Regions from separate parts of the Arthrobacter sp. 08Y14 genome, predicted to be linked through region 2. Evidence: predicted binding sites of a transcription regulator. Region 2 holds the regulator's gene; each other region holds the start of a gene.

Region 1 (6,004 bases), on a different contig from region 2:
CAAGGCCATGTCCTACAACAATTATGTCGACGCCGATGCCGCACTGCGCGCCGCGTTCGACTTTCACGAGCCGGCCGTCGCCGTCGTCAAGCATGCGAACCCGTGCGGCGTGGCAGTGGCCTCGGGGGACGCCGCCGATCCCATTGCCGATGCCCATGCCAAGGCGCATGCCTGCGACCCGGTTTCGGCCTTCGGCGGCGTGATCGCGGCCAACCGCACAGTCACCGCCGGCATGGCCAACACGGTCAAGGACATCTTCACCGAGGTGGTTATCGCACCGGACTTCGATGCTGAAGCCGTGGAGATCCTCTCCGCCAAGAAGAACATCCGCCTGCTGACCCTGCCGGACGGCTACGGGCGCAGTGCTGCCGAGTTCCGGCAGGTCTCCGGCGGCATGCTGATCCAGAAGTCGGACAAGATGCAGGCAGAAGGGGACAGCCCGGAGAACTGGACGCTGGTTTCAGGCCCGGCTGCCGATGATGCCACGCTGGCGGACCTTGCCTTTGCCTGGACTGCCGTGCGTGCCGCGAAGTCCAACGCCATCCTGCTGGCGGACAACGGTGCCTCGGTGGGAGTGGGCATGGGCCAGGTCAACCGGGTGGATTCCTGCCGGCTCGCCGTGGAGCGGGCCAATACCCTGGGTGGACCCGGGGAGGAGCGGGCCCGCGGTTCCGTGGCGGCCTCGGATGCGTTCTTCCCGTTCGCCGACGGCCTGCAGATCCTGATTGACGCCGGCGTCCGCGCCGTGGTCCAGCCCGGCGGATCCATCCGCGACAACGAGGTCATCGAAGCAGCAAACGCTGCCGGCGTCACCATGTACTTCACCGGGGCACGCCACTTCTTCCATTAACACTTGTGCCGGCACTGCTATTAGCGGGCGCTGAAACGCGGGACGGTGCGGGTAATGCGCCGTCCCGCAGTTTAGGGCGCAGATAGTGCGCTGTGGCATAGTGGGACTCAAATACAAGCCAAAAAGACGGGTTCCGTCATGCCACAAGACATGGCCGGTGCCCACCAACACACAAGGAGACCGTGTGGCTGAGAAAATCAAGGTTGTGGGTTCTGTAGTAGAACTCGACGGCGACGAGATGACCCGCATCATCTGGCAGTTCATCAAGGATCGCCTGATCAACCCGTACCTGGACGTAGACCTGAAGTACTACGACCTCTCCATTCAGAACCGCGATGCAACCGATGACCAGGTCACCATTGACGCTGCCAACGCCATCAAGGAACACGGCGTAGGCGTCAAGTGCGCCACCATCACCCCTGACGAAGCACGCGTCGAGGAATTCGGCCTGAAGAAGATGTGGGTCTCCCCGAACGGAACCATCCGCAACATCCTGGGCGGCGTGGTCTTCCGCGAACCGATCATCATCTCCAACATCCCGCGCCTGGTCCCGGGCTGGAACAAGCCGATCATCATCGGCCGCCACGCCCACGGCGACCAGTACAAGGCCACGAACTTCAAGGTTCCCGGTGCCGGTACCCTGACGCTGACCTACACGCCGGCCGACGGCAGCGAAGAAATCAAGCAGCAGGTTGTTACGTACAACGAAGATGGCGGCGTCGCCATGGGTATGTACAACTTCAACGATTCCATCAAGGACTTCGCCCGCGCTTCCTTCGCCTACGGCCTGCAGCGCAACTACCCGGTGTACCTCTCCACGAAGAACACCATCCTGAAGGCCTACGACGGCCAGTTCAAGGACCTGTTCCAGGAAGTCTTCGACGCCGAGTTCAAGGACCAGTTCGAAGCAGCCGGCCTCACCTACGAGCACCGCCTGATCGATGACATGGTTGCCTCCGCGATGAAGTGGGAAGGCGGCTACGTCTGGGCCTGCAAGAACTACGACGGCGATGTCCAGTCCGACACCGTTGCACAGGGCTTCGGCTCGCTGGGCCTGATGACCTCCGTGCTGATGACCCCGGACGGCAAGACCGTTGAGGCCGAAGCTGCACACGGCACGGTGACGCGTCACTACCGCCAGCACCAGCAGGGCAAGCCCACCTCCACGAACCCGATCGCTTCGATCTTCGCGTGGACCCGTGGCCTGATGCACCGCGGCAAGCTGGACAACACCCCCGAGGTCATCAACTTCGCCGAGACCCTTGAAGACGTTGTCATCAAGACGGTCGAGTCCGGCAAGATGACCAAGGACCTGGCTGCACTGGTTGGCCCGGACCAGGCATACCTGACCACCGAGGAATTCCTCGCTGAGCTGGATGCCAACCTGAAGACCCGCCTGGGCTAATACTCGGCATTTTCAGCGCAGAACGACGACGGCGCCCCACCTTTCGCAGGTGGGGCGCCGTCGTCGTTCAGGTCAGGGCTTCACTAAATGCCGGAGCCCTGGTCGCCCGAGGACCCGGAGGAACCGGAGGAACCGGAGCCCATGGAACCGGAGCCCATGGAGCCGCCGGACGATCCCGAGCCCACGGACCCGGAGCTGCTCGAGGTTGACGAGGCCACCGACTCGGAGCTGGACTGGCCGCTGATGGTGTTCGCGTCCTTGTAGGAGGAGGACACCTCAATCTTGCGCGGTTTGGCCCGCTCGCTGACCGGAATCAGGACGCTGAGCACACCGTTCTCGTACTTGGCGGATATGCCGTCAATATCGATTCCCTGCCCAAGGTTGAGCTGGCGCAGGAAGGTGCCGGATTCCCGTTCCCGGGTCAGCCAGGTGACGGTGTCGGAAGCCTGGATGGTGCGCTCTGCCCGGATGGTCAGCAGCTGGCCGTCCACATCCACGTCAACCGAGCCCGGATCGATGCCCGGAAGATCGGCATTCAGGATGTAGTGGTCGCCCTCGCGGTAAAGATCGATGGGCATCAGCCGCAGCCGCTGCCGGGGATCCAGCAGGGCTCCTGCCATCCGGTCAAGCTCGCGGAACGGATCGAACTTCATGGCCATTATCATCAACTCCTTTTACGCCCACCTGCTGGGCAGGCGAATCATTTTTCGGAACTTCAGAAGGGTCGATAACTTGAGTCACCTCGACTCAAGGATGAAATTAGGTTAGCACTCACCCTTAATGAGTGCCAGAACCAAACACGAAAAATGTCGCGAGCAGCCCGTAATTGGTGATGGAGGCCTGTGCCCCGTTAATCGACCGGCCATTCGTGGACAGGAGCATTGGAATGCATGTTTTCCCAGTATTTCCGGGTGAGCTCAGCCAGTGCGGCCCTGCGTTCCAGGCCCTCGCTCTCCAGCCGGCGCAGGTACGAGATCTGCCAGGAGGCCCCGTTCTGCTCGGTGCGGGCGCGTTCGCGGATAACATCCAGATAGCGCTCGATCAGCTCCTGATCCACCCCCAGTTCGCGCAGTCCCAGGGCAGCCTGAGGGACCAGATGCCTGATGACCAGTTCAGCGACGGGAATTTCGCCGATGCCGGGCCAGTAGACCGTTGCTTCCAAACCATTGCGGGCGCAGGACAGAAAGTTGTCTGCGGCGCTCTTGAAGGCGAGCCTGGTCCACAACGGCCGTTCGGCCGTGCGCAGATGCTGGACCATGCCGTAAAAGAATGCGGCGTTGGCCACCACATCAAGGACCGTAGGACCGGCGGGGAGGACCCGGTTTTCCAAGCGAAGATTGGGTGTGTGCTCGCCGGGGTCATAAATCGGCCGGTTCCACCTGTAGACCGTGCCGTTGTGCAGGCGGAGTTCCGGGAGCAGCGGCGCGCCGGCCGGGGTGGAACCTCCGCTGCTGCGCGAGAGCTCCGGAAGCAGTGCGGGAAAATACCGCACGTTCTCTTCGAAAAGATCAAAGATTGAGGTGATCCACCGTTCCCCAAACCAAACCCGGGGGCGGACGCCCTGATTGCGCATCTCCGGCGGGCGGGTATCTATGGCCTGCTTGAAGAGTTCCACGCGGGTCTCATGCCACAGGACATGTTCCATAAAGATGGGGGAGTTGGCCGCAAGGGCAATTTGCGGTGCGGCAATGATCTGGGCGGCGTTCCAGGCGGGGGCGAAGTTCTCCGGGGTCACTTCCAGATGCAGCTGCACCGAGGTGCACGCTGCTTCAGGGGCAATGTTCTTGGCATAGAAAGCCAGCGACTCCTCCCCGCGGAGATCAATATGCACGTCTTCCCCGCGGGCCTGAAGCACCGAAGTATTCAGCGCGGCGTAGCGCTTGCCGGCGCTTAGCCATTCCTTGTTCTCCAGCAGATTGGGGCGCAGCGTCGGCAGAATTCCGGTCATGAGGATTTCGGTTTTGACCTCCGCCGCCCGGGCATCAGCCCGGTTGAGCTGCATCCGCAGGCTGTCCTCAAGCTCCCTCAGGCCGGAACCGCCAATGGCCAGCGCCGGATGGTTCATTTCGATGTTGAAGGCACCGATTTCGGTCTGGAATGCGGGATCGGCAATCTGTTCCAGCACGGCTGCATTGCGCAGCGCGGGGGAGAAATCCTGATTTGTCAGGTTCAACTCCAGCTCGAGACCGATGCTGGCGGTATCAGCGAACGACGCCGTTGAGAGGTATCCGGCAAATCGGTCGAGGTTTTCAAGGAGCCGCTGGCGGTACCTCGTCCGCTGCTCCCTGCTGTACGTTTTGTTATTGACTTCGGCGCCCATCGTCTGAAGATAACCATGGGCGCCGAAGGATGTATAGCGTGGGCCGAGAGATGAGACGAATTGGCGCGGCGCGCCAAACGGCATCCCCATCCCCTTGGGGTCAGGACTGCAGCAGGCCCTTCAGGACGTTGGAAGTACGCTGCATTTCGCCGTGCTGCGCGCCCATCACAATGACAGCTCCCGAAAAGACGGGAATGCACCACTGGACAACTTTCAGCTGCCGCTGGGCTGACTGCAGTTCCTTGGAGGTGCCGGGGTTTGGCTCGGTGGCGCCGGCAGCGCCTTCTTCGGAGTACTTGTCAACCTTCCGCCCCAGCAAGCCGGCGTAGAAGGTTGCCAGTGCCCCCACAACGGTCACGGCAGTCTTATAGACGGTGAGGGTACCCACGCCGTCCTGCTTGGCAACGCGGCCTTTGTTCTCTCCGATGATGGCCAAACCGGCCAAAAAGTGGCCGATGATGGCGGCCGACTGCAGCGGAGCCCATTTTTTCCATCCCAGGCTGGAAAGCCGGGTGCGCTCCGCCGGGTCCTTGGCTTCTGCTGCGGCGCCGTTGAGGCCGACCGCCCCCATCAGCGAACCGCCAAACCAGGCGCCTGCCGTGAGGTCATGCACGGACCGGGCAAACAAATTTCCTGCCACTGGAATCTCCCTTTGATGTCGGATTTCGTACGGTCGAACCTGTCGGCTCGAAGCAGGTGTCGCCCAGGCGTTGAGCGGGCGGCGGCCATCCGGCCAGCGAATCATGCAGCCGTGAATATGCACAAGGGCAACCGCATCAAACGGTACTAAGGTGGCTTAGTTCCACTTTACTTGCCCATACTAAGTGTGCTTATGATTGGGGCAGCCAGTAGAGATGATCCCCTTCTACAGGATTCTGATTCTTCATCCATAGCGATTCAGGAGAAAGAGTGACGATGACAGACAACGTATGGCCCAAAGAAGGAAGCCACGCCGCCAGCCCCATGCAGGGCGGGTCGGCTGACACCAAGTCCGCGAAAGCGGGAGCGGCCAAAGACGAGGCTGCCGGAGTTGCCCGGGATGCTGCCGGGAGCGCTCAGCATGTAGCAGAAACCGCTAAGTCGGAAGCTGCCGGAGTTGCTTCTGAAGCAGCAGCAAGCGCCAAGGACCTTCTGAATCAGGCGCGCAGCGACCTCACAGAGCAGGCCGGCGCCCAGCAGCAGAAGGTGGCCGAAGGTCTCCGCACCATGGCGGGCGAATTGCAGTCCATGGCAGACAACTCGGACCAGTCCGGCGTGGCCACTGATCTGGTCCGTCAGGCAGCGGACCGTTCATCATCGGTCGCTTCATGGCTGGACAACCGCACTCCCGGCTCGCTGGTTGACGAGGTCAAGGGCTTCGCGCGGCAGCGTCCGGTTGCCTTCCTTGCCCTTGCCGCGGGCGCCGGTTTCCTTGCGGGCCGCATAAACA
Region 2 (6,004 bases):
TTTTCCTCGGTAACGGACTCCACCGCCACCTCCAGCCGGGACGGCCCGGCAGCGGCAACCGTACCCGTGAGCCGGCGTCCGGCCCCGTCCACGATATCCACCGGTTCCCCGGGCGCCAAGCGTTTCACGGCAACCGCGTGGTGGGCTTCAGCCCCTTCGAGGACAAAAACGGAACCGGCCCCGGCGGCACGGACGGCATCCGGGTCACCGAAGAAGATCGGGTTGGTCATGTCAGTGGTTGCCCAAGCGGTCCCGCAGCCGGGCAAAGACGCCCGTGCCGCTACCTGCCAGACGGCCCTCGGCATATTCCTCACCGCGCAGCTGCGCCAGCTTGCGCAGCAGTTCTTCCTGCTCCGCATCCAGCTTCTGCGGGGTTTCCACGTGCAGGTGGACCAGCAGGTCTCCCCTGCCGTAGCCGCGCAGATGGGTCACGCCAAGTCCCTTGAGGGTTGTGACTTCCCCGGACTGAGTGCCGGCCTTAACCGCAATCTCCCGGTCGCCGTCGAACGTCTCGAAGTTGATGGAAGACCCAAGCGCCGCCGCCGTCATGGGCACGGTCAGCGTGGCGTGCAGGTCATCGCCTTCGCGGACAAACGTAGGATCGGCATTTACCCGGATTTCCACGTACAGGTCGCCCTGGGGTCCGCCGGCCGTACCGGCTTCACCCTGTCCACCCAGCTGGATACGGGTACCGGTGGCTACACCGGCGGGAATCTTAATGTTCAGGGTACGGCGGCTGCGCACGCGGCCTTCGCCGGCGCACTCGTGGCACGGGTCCGGGATAACGGTTCCGTAGCCCTGGCAGGACCCGCACGGCGCGCTGGTCATAACCTGGCCGAGAATGGAGCGCACGGCACGCTGTACCTGGCCGGATCCGTGGCAAATGTCGCAGGTCCGCGGGGACGTTCCCGGCTGGCAGCAGCTTCCGTCGCAGGTGGGGCAGGTGACCGCGGTGTCGACCTCAATCTTCTTGTTGGTGCCGAAGACGGCATCCTTCAGATCGATGCGCACATTGATGAGGGCATCCTGGCCGCGCCGCGTCCGTGAGGCCGGTCCCCGGCCGCCGCCTCCGCCGCCACCAAAGAAGGTGTCGAAGATGTCCTGGAAGCCGAAATTCTGGCCACCGAAGCCGGCGCCGCCGCCAAAGCCGTTGTCGTTGCCGTTCTCGTTGCCGGTGGTGTCATAGATGCGGCGTTTCTGCGGGTCCGCGAGCACCTCATAGGCGTGGGTGACGGCTTTGAACTCGTCCTGCGCGCCGGGAGCAGAGTTAACGTCCGGGTGGAGCTTGCGGGCAAGCTTCCGGTACGCCTTCTTGATTTCTTCGCCCGTGGCGTCGCGTCCGACACCCAGGACCTGGTAGTGATCGCTCACTCGTGCACATCGCTTCCTGTAATTGGCAGTATCCGCGTTGTTACCGCGCCGCCCTCCGTCCGGAGGCGTCCACCGGCTGCTGTCGCCCTCGGGCGGCGGCAACCGGCGTACTGCTGCTGTATTCGTCTAACGTTTTTTAGTTGTTCAGTATTCGGGAAAGATAACGGGCCACGGCACGCACTGTGGCCATCGTGTTGGGGTAGTCCATGCGGGTTGGTCCGAGCACCCCCACCTTTGCCGAAGAATCGGGTCCGTAACCGGTGGCTACGACTGATGCCTCTGAAAGGGATCCGTGCGGGTTCTCCCGTCCAATCCGCACCGAGACACCCCTGGCGTCCTGCTCCATTTCCGACAACAACCGAAGCATGACGACTTGTTCCTCAAGTGCCTCCAGGATGGGGCCGATCGTCAGGGGAAAGTCTACTGTGGAACGGGCCAGATTGGCGGTGCCAGCCATGACCATGCGGTCTTCCCGGTTGATTCCGGCCAGCTGCTCCAGACAGTGTGCCAGCGCCGCGGCGTTCCGCCGCTTCGGGGCGGGAACCTGGACGAGGCAGTCGGCCAGTTGTCCGGTTATCCGGGTCAGCGGCGTACCGCTAAGTGCGGACAGGAAATGCTGCCGCAGCTCCAGCAGGTCCGGCTCGGTGACCTGGTCGGGAACCGTGATGACACGCTGCTCCACCCGTCCGGTGGTGGAAATCAGGACCACCAGCACCTGGGCCGGCGCCAGCAGGACAAATTCGATGTGGCGGACCTTGGCGTTGCCGAGATGCGGATACTGCACCACAGCCACCTGGTTGGTCAGCTGGGAGAGCAGCCGGACGGTCCGTTCCATGACGTCATCGAGATCTTCAGCTCCCTCCAGCAGGGTCTGGATGGCCTTGCGCTCTGCGGCGGACAGCGGTTTGACGTCTGATATCCGGTCCACGAAAAGGCGGTAACCCTTATCGGTGGGGATGCGTCCGGCGGAAGTGTGAGGTGCGACAATCAGGCCCTCTTCTTCAAGGGCCGCCATGTCATTTCGAATGGTGGCGCTGGACACTCCCAGCTGGTGGCGTTCCACCAGTGCTTTGGATCCAACGGGTTCGCGCGAATGCACGTAATCCTCAACAATGGCCCGGAGCACCTCGAGTCTGCGTGGTTCACTCATGGTTTTCCCTCCCTTGCTGATGTCCTGCCGGTGCTGATGTCCTGACAGCGGTGCCGAACAGGCATGCGGATTGGCGCCGGGCTGGTTAGCACTCACCCTGCCCAAGTGCTAAGTCTAATACGGATCGGCGGCGTTGCTAGCATTGAGGAGCCCGTGCCCGCACGTGCCGAATCCGCGCAGGAACCAACCGCAATCAGAGTGAGGGATATACCCGTGTCGAATTTTTCGTGGGGCCCGCAGGACATTAGCGCCCCGGCCCGGCGGGTATTGCCCAAAGTAGGCGCGGAGATCGGGCTCGTGCTTGAAGACGTGCACAGCGGCTGGGTTGGTGCCGTGGTGCGCGTCGAGAAGTCCGGCGGCCTGCATCTAATGGTCCTAGAGGACCGGCGCGGGAAGACGAAGTCCTTCGAGCTGGGCTTCGGATTCCTTTTGGACGGGGAGCCCGTGGAGGTGGTTCCGGCCGTCAAGGCTGCGGCCCCGGTGTCCCGGCGGACGGCGTCGGGCTCTGTCCGGGTGGACAACGTCCGGGCGCGCACCGCGAGGGCCAGCCGCATCTGGGTGGAGGGAAAGCACGACGCCGAACTGGTGGAAAAGGTGTGGGGTGATGATCTGCGCGTGGAGGGCATCGTCGTCGAGCCCCTGCACGGCGTGGATGATCTTGCCTCCGCTGTAAAGGATTTCAGCCCGGGCCCCGGACGCCGGCTGGGCATCCTGGTGGACCATCTCGTGTCCGGGTCCAAGGAATCCCGGATAGCTGCCGAAGCCATGGCCGTTCCGGGCGCCCGCGAGAACGTGCTGATTGTGGGCCACCCGTACGTGGACGTGTGGCAGGCCATCAAGCCGCAGACCATCGGTCTGGCAGCCTGGCCCGTGGTGCCCCGCCACGAGGACTGGAAAACGGGCATTCTGAAAGGCCTTGGCTGGCCGCACCGGGACCACACCGACGTTGCCATGGGCTGGAAGAAACTGCTGGGCAGCGTCAGTTCATATGCCGATTTGGAGCCGTCGCTGCTGGGGCGGGTGGAGCAAGTTATCGACTTCCTGACCGTCCCATAGCGGCTCCACCGCTGTGCCGTTGCTGGCTGGAGCTCCTCCAGCCAGTAACCTAGATGAGATATGCAGCAGCCGGACGGCCCAGTCCGCACCGGCGCACCGGGCCAGGCGTCCAGAGTCAAAAGGAAACAGCAGTGTCGAACATCCGTCAAAATGACCAGCACCGCCCCGACGACCGGGGTGCGGCCCAGCGTCCCCCCTATCAGGGCGCACCGGCCAACGCGCTGCCCCTCACCGCTTCCGAGGACCGCCAGTGGGCCACCATGGCTCACTTCGGCGGCATTCTGGGATTCATCCCGTCCATGATCATCTACTTGGTGTTCCGCGACCGCGGCCCGTTCACGGCGCAGGAATCCAAGGAAGCGCTAAACTTCACGCTTCCTCCCACCATCATCGCGATGGTCGCCTGGCTGCTGTCCTTCATTCCGGTGATCGGCTGGGTCTTCGCCATCCTGAACGCCCTGCTGTGGGTTGCCATAGCGGTTTCCTCAGTGGTCGCCGGCATTGAATGCAACCGCGGACGGCCTTACCGCTACCCGCTGAACCTGCGCCGCATCCAGTAAGACCGGGACTGGATCAGCCCGGCAGCTGACATCAGTCCGGCAGCAGGCGGCGGACGACGGCGTCCGCCAGCAGGCGGCCCTTGGTCGTCAGCAGCACGCGGCCGGTCAGGGCGGCCTTCGCGTCCACCAAACCGTCGGCCATCAAACCCGCCACGGCGAGCCGGCCGGAATCCTTGAGCCGGGACAGTTCCAGGCCTTCAGCCAGGCGGGTGCGCAGCATGATGTCTTCCACGTACCGGGTTTCGGCATCGAGGGTTTCGCGCCCGACGGCGGGTGACGCCCCCGCGGCGATCCGCTGGGCGTAGGCGGTGGGATGCTTGGCGTTCCACCAACGCACGCCGCCCGCATGAGAATGGGCGCCCGGGCCGATGCCCCACCAGTCGTCGCTGCGCCAGTAGGCCAGGTTGTGCCGGCACTGGTCCGCGGGTGTACGCGCCCAGTTGCTGACCTCGTACCAGGACAGTCCGGCCGCCGTCATCAGCTCGTCGGCCACGAGGTATTTGTCCGCATGGTCGTCGTCGTCGATCGGCGGCACTTCACCGCGGCGCATGCGTGCGGCCAGTTTCGTGCCCTCTTCGATGATGAGGGCGTACGCGGAGATATGGTCCGGTTCGTAGCTCAGTGCCTCGTTGACCGAAACCTTCCAGTCCTCCAGGGACTCCCCCGGCGTGCCGTAAATCAGGTCAACGCTCACGTTCAGTCCGGCGTCGCGCGCCCACTTCACTGCCTCCGGAACGCGCGACGGCGTGTGGGTGCGGTCCAGCACAGCCAGCACGTGCGGCACGGCTGACTGCATGCCGAAAGACACACGGGTGAACCCGGCGTCAGCCAGCAGCTGGAGGGACTGCGGGGTCACCGAGTCCGGGTTGGCTTCCGTGGTGACCTCCGCGCCCGGTTCCAGGCCCCACATGTCGACAGCGGTTTTCAGGATCCCGGCGAGGTCCTCGGCGGGCAGCAGAGTGGGGGTGCCGCCGCCGAAGAACACGGTTCCCATCTTCCGGTCCGGAAGCCCCGATGCCTTCAGCGCACGCGCAGCGAACCGGACTTCCTCTGCCGCCGTGCCGCCGTAGGCCGCCTGCGAGGCCCCGCCGCCCAGTTCCGTGGCGGTGTAGGTGTTGAAGTCGCAGTAGCCGCAGCGGACGGAGCAGAACGGAATGTGGACATAGAGTCCGAAGTTCCGGTCCGCCGCCCCGTCCGCTGCCTGGGCGGGCAGGAGACCGTCGGCGGGTGCCGGGTCTCCGAGGGGTAGTGCGCTGGGTGTCACTTCTTGGCTTTGTCCTTGGACTCGTCGGAGGAAAGTGCTGCCACGAAGGCTTCCTGCGGAACTTCCACGCGGCCCACCATCTTCATGCGCTTCTTGCCTTCCTTCTGCTTTTCCAGCAGCTTGCGCTTACGGCTGATGTCACCGCCGTAGCACTTGGCGAGCACGTCCTTGCGGATGGCTCGGATGGATTCGCGGGCAATGATCCGGGAGCCGATGGCAGCTTGGATGGGGACCTCGAACTGCTGGCGCGGAATGAGCTCGCGCAGCTTGCCGGTCATCATCACGCCGTAGGAGTAGGCCTTGTCCTTGTGCGTGATGGAGCTGAAGGCGTCCACCTGTTCGCCCTGGAGCAGGATGTCCACCTTGACCAGATCAGCCACCTGTTCGCCGTCGGCCTTCCAGTCCAGCGACGCGTAGCCGCGGGTCTTGGACTTGAGGATGTCGAAGAAGTCGAAAACAATCTCGGCCAGCGGGAGGCGGTACCGGATTTCCACCCGGTCCTCGGAGAGGTAGTCCATGCCGCCCAGGACGCCGCGGCGGGCCTGGCACAGTTCCATGATGGCGCCGACAAATTCGTTGGGGGCCAGGATCGTGGCCGATACC
Region 3 (6,004 bases), on a different contig from region 2:
CATCACCAACCAGTCCGTCCTGCTGAACTACTCGCCCAAGGACCAGACCCCCATTACCGTCATGCGGGTCGTGCGTTCCTGGACCAACAACTATGCCGGCCTCGGACTGGTCCACCAGCTGGTCACGGACATTATCGACGGCGGTGTTTCCCGCGCCGAGGCGTCCAACCGGCTGAATGAGATCATGCACCGGCCAAAGCCGTTTCCGCGCTGGGCCGTGACCTTCTCCACCGGCGCCTTCGCGGCGGCGATTGTAGGCTTCATCGGCGGCGGCCCGCTGGCCTCCCTAGTGGCTTTCGTCAGTACCTTCCTGGTCAGCTTGTTGCAGCGGGTGCTGGGGCGCTGGCGTGTTCCGGACTTCTTCACCACGGCCGCGAGCGGTTTCCTGGTCACGGCCCTTGCCATGCTCTTCTGGTCCATGGACGTGCCCATTTCGCCGGGCATCGTGGTTGCCGGAGGCATCCTTCTGCTCCTGCCCACCGGCCGCCTCGTCTCAGCTGTACAGGATGCGATCAACGGGTTCCCGGTCACCGCGTCGGGACGTTTCCTGTCAGCGTTCCTGACGTTCGGCGCGCTGGTGGCGGGCATCGCCGTCGCATTGGTGGTCGGGGCGCTGCTGGGTGTTCCGCGTCTGGATGTGACACAGGTGGAGGGCTCCCAGTATCCGTTTGCAGTGACCCTGGTGCTGCTGGCCGTGGCGCTCGGGACCATCTGCGTGGTGGAGCAGTCGCCCATGAACCTGGTGCTCCCCACGGTCCTGACCGGGCTGGCCGGCTTCCTTGTATTCCAGCTCTCGGAGCTGGTGGGGGTGGGCCCCCGGCTCACACCGGCGGTTGCTGCCATCTTCATTGGCATGCTGGCACGGATGATTGCCCTGCGCATGGGTGCTCCGCAGCTGATCGTGGCTGTGCCGGCCGTGCTCTTCCTGTTCCCGGGGCTGTCCATCTTCCGGGCGATGTACGGGCTGAGCATCGGCTCGGACGACATCACCGTTGGTGCGGTGGGCATCTTCAATGCCCTCACGATTATTCTTGCGATCGCCGGCGGTGTGGTGTTTGGAGACAATCTGGCCCGCCCGCTGACCCGGAACCTCTCCGGCAACGACCGCCGGAACCGGCGCCGCTAGACGTTAGACAGTTAGATGGTCAGGCAGGCTGGACGTTAGACAGGCTGGACCTTAGACAGGAAGAAAGAGCGGCGGACCGAGGGCCCCGGAAAGCAGGATCTAGAGGATCTTGCCGACCGGGGTCCTTTTTTCTGCCTGGAACGCGTCCTCTGTCCGGCCGGCCGCCCAATAGCCGGACAGAGAAACCTGCCGGCGCTCCAAGCCGCGGAGGCCAAAAAAGACATCCCGAAGCGCCTTCATCGCTTCCCGCTCACCGTGGGCAAAGACCTGCACATCGTTGCTGGGCCAGGGCGCATCGGCCACAGCGGCTGCCAGCAGGCCGGTGTTTCCTGCCGGGAGGTCGCCGCGGTACAGCCAGGTCACTGAGATGCCTTCCGGCGTCTTCAGCGGCTGGCGGTCTTCGGGCCCGCCCACTTCCACAAAGACCTGCCCGACGGCGGACGCAGGCAGCGATTCCAGCACGGCAGCCGTGGCCGGGAGCGCGGATTCATCGGCAGCGAAAAGGTACCAGCCGGCGTCGGGGTCTGGATTGAATGCCCCGCCGGGACCGGTGAAGGAGAGGGTCTCACCGGCTGTGGCCCGGGCGGCCCAGGGCCCGGCGAGCCCTTCGTCTCCGTGGACCACAAAATCGATGGCGATCTCTGCGGCGGCGGAGTCGACGCTGCGGATGGTGTAAGTGCGCGACACCGGCCACTGTTCACGGGGAAACTGTTCCCGGAGTGCTTCGAGCTCCGCTGTTCCGTCCAGCGGCTTACCGTCCGGACCGAACCAGATCTTGCAGTATGAGTCGGCAAAACCATTGGCCGCAAATCGGGAGAAATTGGGTCCGCCGGCAATTACCCGAACCATGTGGGGAGTCAGCTGCTCCGTCCGCAGAACCTCCAGGACCAGCAGCGGACGGGCCCGGCGGGGAACATCCTGCGCTGGCTTTGCGGCGGGCGCGGAAGGGTCAGGCATGTGGTTCTCCTAGATCAAAGGACGTTTTCTTTACCGTATCGCGCCGGCCGCCAGTCAATTGGCGGGGCGCCCTGCTGCTGCAACAGTTCGTTAACCCGGCTGAAGGGACGTGAGCCGAAGAAACCGCGCGAGGCGGAGAGCGGACTGGGATGGGCGGATTCGATCCTCGGGACATCATCGAGCAGCGGAACGATTGAACGGGCGTCGTTGCCCCATAACACGGCCACCAGCGGCGCTCGGCTCCCGTCGGCCAGGCGCCGGGCAACCACGGCCCGGACCGCGAGCTCGGTAATCTGCTCCCAGCCTCGTTTGCGGTGGGACCCTGCACTGCCGGCACGAACCGTCAGCACCCGGTTCAGCAGCAGCACCCCCTGGTCCGACCAGCAGCTGAGGTCACCGTGGACGCTGGGCGGTATCCCGAGGTCCGCGTGAAGCTCCTTATAGATATTGTTCAGGCTCCGCGGCAGCGGACGCACTGCAGGGTCCACGGAAAAGGACAGTCCCACGGCATGGCCGGGAGTGGGATACGGGTCCTGGCCGATCAGCAGGACTTTGACCTCTGCAAGGGGACGGGAAAACGCCCGGAGGATGTTCTCCGGTGCAGGCAGGACGGTGTGTCCGGACGCGCGCTCTTCCTGGAGTCCGGCAGCTATCCGGTGCAGGTCCTGGGCAGCGGGACCCAGTGCACAGGCCCAGTCCGGAGCCATGACATCACTGAGCGCTGCGGGGGCGGCGAACGGGAACGGTTTGTCGCCGGGCAGCTCGTGCGGCAGGGGAAAGAGCGTCGGGTCGCTTGAACTCACCCATCCAGCGTAGGCCGGATGCAGGGGAACGGGCTATTCCGGTAGGGCGGAAGACGCAAATGACAGAGCTGTTATTCACCAACTAACATGGGTGGTGAAACCGTCAACTATCTGGGAGCATTCTGTGGCCGAAACAACCGAAGCCTTCTCGCTTGACGGCGCGGTTGACCCCGACAGCCCGCTGGGGGAACAGGAACAGCAGATGCTGGCCTTGGAACGGGCCTGGTGGAAGTACGCCGGTGCAAAGGAACAAGCCATCCGCGAGCTGTTCGGCATGTCCGCCACACGCTACTACCAGGTCCTCAATGCGCTGATCGACACCGAGGACGCCCTGGCTCACGACCCTATGCTGGTCAAGAGACTGCGTAGACTACGAACAACCCGTCAGCGCGCGCGCACCGCCCGTCGTTCAGGCTCTGACGTCTAAACCGGCGCCACCTGAGACCAAGGACTGATACCTCACCATGAGCAATTACCCCCGGGATGAGTTCGACAAGGTTCCCGAAACGTCGTCGCGCCAGGGCGTTCACCGGGAACGGCTGATCCCTTCGCGCTCCAGCGGACTCGGCCTGATCATCACCGTTGGCGTACTCGCCCTGGTGCTTGGGGTGGCGGCTTATTTTGTCCTTCCCCGCCTGGGCATCGGAGCGGACGACGGCGACAGGGCGCCCGCCGCAGATTCCTCCGCTTCCGTAGAATCCCCGGAACCGCAGGCCTCTGAACCCGGGCCGAGTACGGAACCAAGCCCGTCCGCCACTGCCGCACCGAGTGCTGAACCCGCACCCACGCCTTCCCCCACACCTTCACCCGCGCCGGTCGCAGTGGACCGGAGCCAGCCCGTAGTGGTCTTGAACGGAAGCGGAATCGGCGGTTTGGGAGCCAGCGTGTCAGCCCGGCTGGGAGCCGATGGCTGGACTACGGCGCAGGTTGCCAACTGGGGCGGACAGCTGCTGCAGGGATCGATCATTTTCTACGGCACCGAGGACCAGCTGCCCAATGCCCAGGAGCTGTCGCGGCTGTTGGGGATTCCCACCGTCGTTCAGTCGCCGGACTTCACGCTGGTCACCGTGGTGCCCGGCCCGGGATTCCAGTAGCAGCCAAACTGCCTCCTGCTGCGTAAATACTCCATAACAATCCTGCACGGCACCGGGCGGTCCGGCCTGCACTGGCTACAGTGAGTGCCAGCCGTGCCGCGCAGGATCCGGAGCCGGCAGAAACGGCTCCGCGCTCCGGACTGCTCTGTGCGCCGCGGCCAGTTCCGCCATGATCACCGTGGCTGGACTTTCGCTCGCAAAGAAGGTGGGAGAAACGCACATGGCGCAGGGGATCGTCAAATGGTTCAACGGGGAAAAAGGCTACGGATTCATTACCGTGGACGAAGCACAGACTGATGTTTTTGTGCACTGGTCGGCAATCCAGGCGTCCGGATACCGCACCCTTGAAGAGGGCCAGCGCGTGGAGTTCGACATCGGCGAAGGCCAGAAGGGGCCGCAGGCGGAGGACGTCCGCACCGTGTAGCTGCCGGTGCCGGGTCGCCAATCCTATGACTGCCCTGCGGACACGGACACGGAACCGTGGATGCTGTTGCCTGTGACGCGCCAAGCACCGAGCCGTGATCGCTTGCACTCAGTGTGCGGGAGTGCTAATTATTGAGTTAGCACTCTTGCCGTATGACTGCTAAAAGCGGTTGGCGTTGAGTGAAAGAGCAAGCCACTGAGGTGAGGGCCTGCGGGAGCGTAAAGAGATCGCTCCTGTTGGCCCGTCCGTCGCGGGCACCGCAGTCTGGAATGCAACATCTAAGCACCCAGCATGACTGTTCCGGAAGGACGAAAGCCGTTATGGCCAAGATCATTGCATTTGACGAAGAGGCACGCCGCGGCCTCGAGCGCGGACTGAACATCCTCGCCGACGCCGTGAAGGTTACCCTCGGCCCGCGTGGCCGCAACGTTGTCCTTGAGAAGAAGTGGGGCGCCCCCACCATCACGAACGACGGCGTATCCATCGCCAAGGAGATCGAGCTCGACGATCCCTACGAAAAGATCGGCGCAGAGCTGGTCAAGGAAGTTGCCAAGAAGACTGATGACGTTGCCGGTGACGGTACCACCACGGCAACGGTCCTCGCCCAGGCACTGGTCAAGGAAGGCCTGCGCAACGTTGCTGCCGGCGCCGACCCGCTGAGCCTGAAGCGCGGCATCGAGAAGGCTGTCGAAGCTGTCACGGCCGAGCTCCTCGCCTCCGCCAAGGAAATCGAGACCAAAGAGCAGATTGCTGCCACGGCTTCCATCTCCGCCGGTGACCAGCAGATCGGCGATCTTATCGCCGAGGCGCTGGACAAGGTTGGCAAGGAAGGTGTTATCACCGTCGAGGAGTCCAACACCTTTGGCCTGGAGCTTGAGCTCACCGAAGGCATGCGCTTCGACAAGGGCTACATCTCCGGTTACTTCGTCACCGACGCCGAGCGCCAGGAAACGGTCCTCGAGGATCCGTACATCCTGATCGTGAACTCCAAGATCTCCAACGTGAAGGACCTCGTTGCCGTTCTCGAGAAGGTCATGCAGTCCGGCAAGCCGCTGCTGATCATCGCCGAAGACGTCGAAGGCGAAGCCCTGGCAACCCTGGTGGTCAACAAGATCCGCGGCACCTTCAAGTCTGTTGCCGTCAAGGCTCCGGGCTTCGGCGACCGCCGCAAGGCCCAGCTGGCTGACATTGCCATCCTCACCGGTGGCCAGGTCATCGCCGAGGAAGTTGGCCTGAAGCTGGAGAACGCCACGCTGGACCTGCTGGGCAAGGCCCGCAAGGTGGTAGTCACCAAGGACGAGACCACGATCGTGGAAGGCGCCGGTGACCCCGAGGAAATCGCGGGCCGCGTCAACCAGATTCGTGCGGAAATCGAGAACTCCGATTCTGACTACGACCGCGAGAAGCTGCAGGAACGCCTGGCCAAGCTGGCCGGCGGCGTTGCAGTCATCAAGGCCGGCGCTGCGACTGAAGTCGAGCTCAAGGAACGCAAGCACCGCATTGAGGACGCTGTCCGCAACGCAAAGGCTGCTGTTGAAGAAGGCATCGTCGCCGGCGGCGGCGTGGCCCTCATCCAGGCCGGCCTCAAGGCCTTCGCTAA

Evidence for each region. Region 2 encodes HrcA, which represses chaperone genes, less so after heat shock. Its sites were predicted from a motif close to TTNGCACTCGNNNNNNNCGAGTGCNAA; they were not measured.
Region 1: a site for HrcA is predicted at 3,020-3,046, ahead of CXR03_RS13855 (Hsp20/alpha crystallin family protein). Genes of this name have one in related genera too.
Region 3: a site for HrcA is predicted at 4,541-4,567, ahead of groL (chaperonin GroEL). Genes of this name have one in related genera too.

What each region holds. Positions count from the first base shown of each region.
Region 1 covers NZ_PJIX01000003.1:305,438-311,441, forward strand. The annotation lists gene purH (bifunctional phosphoribosylaminoimidazolecarboxamide formyltransferase/IMP cyclohydrolase) at 1-850, shown strand, start outside; gene CXR03_RS13850 (NADP-dependent isocitrate dehydrogenase) at 1,035-2,255, shown strand; gene CXR03_RS13855 (Hsp20/alpha crystallin family protein) at 2,339-2,914, opposite strand; gene CXR03_RS13860 (glutamate--cysteine ligase) at 3,106-4,575, opposite strand; gene CXR03_RS13865 (hypothetical protein) at 4,676-5,215, opposite strand; gene CXR03_RS18325 (hypothetical protein) at 5,491-6,004, shown strand, end outside.
Region 2 covers NZ_PJIX01000002.1:881,110-887,113, forward strand. The annotation lists gene CXR03_RS10605 (16S rRNA (uracil(1498)-N(3))-methyltransferase) at 1-230, opposite strand, end outside; gene dnaJ (molecular chaperone DnaJ) at 232-1,371, opposite strand; gene hrcA (heat-inducible transcriptional repressor HrcA) at 1,508-2,521, opposite strand; gene CXR03_RS10620 (DUF3097 domain-containing protein) at 2,735-3,577, shown strand; gene CXR03_RS10625 (DUF4870 domain-containing protein) at 3,718-4,137, shown strand; gene hemW (radical SAM family heme chaperone HemW) at 4,169-5,401, opposite strand; gene lepA (translation elongation factor 4) at 5,398-6,004, opposite strand, start outside.
Region 3 covers NZ_PJIX01000005.1:110,325-116,328, reverse strand. The annotation lists gene CXR03_RS17375 (threonine/serine exporter ThrE family protein) at 1-1,126, shown strand, start outside; gene CXR03_RS17370 (siderophore-interacting protein) at 1,226-2,083, opposite strand; gene CXR03_RS17365 (uracil-DNA glycosylase) at 2,098-2,844, opposite strand; gene CXR03_RS17360 (DUF3263 domain-containing protein) at 3,011-3,313, shown strand; gene CXR03_RS17355 (LytR C-terminal domain-containing protein) at 3,351-3,980, shown strand; gene CXR03_RS17350 (cold-shock protein) at 4,201-4,404, shown strand; gene groL (chaperonin GroEL) at 4,725-6,004, shown strand, end outside.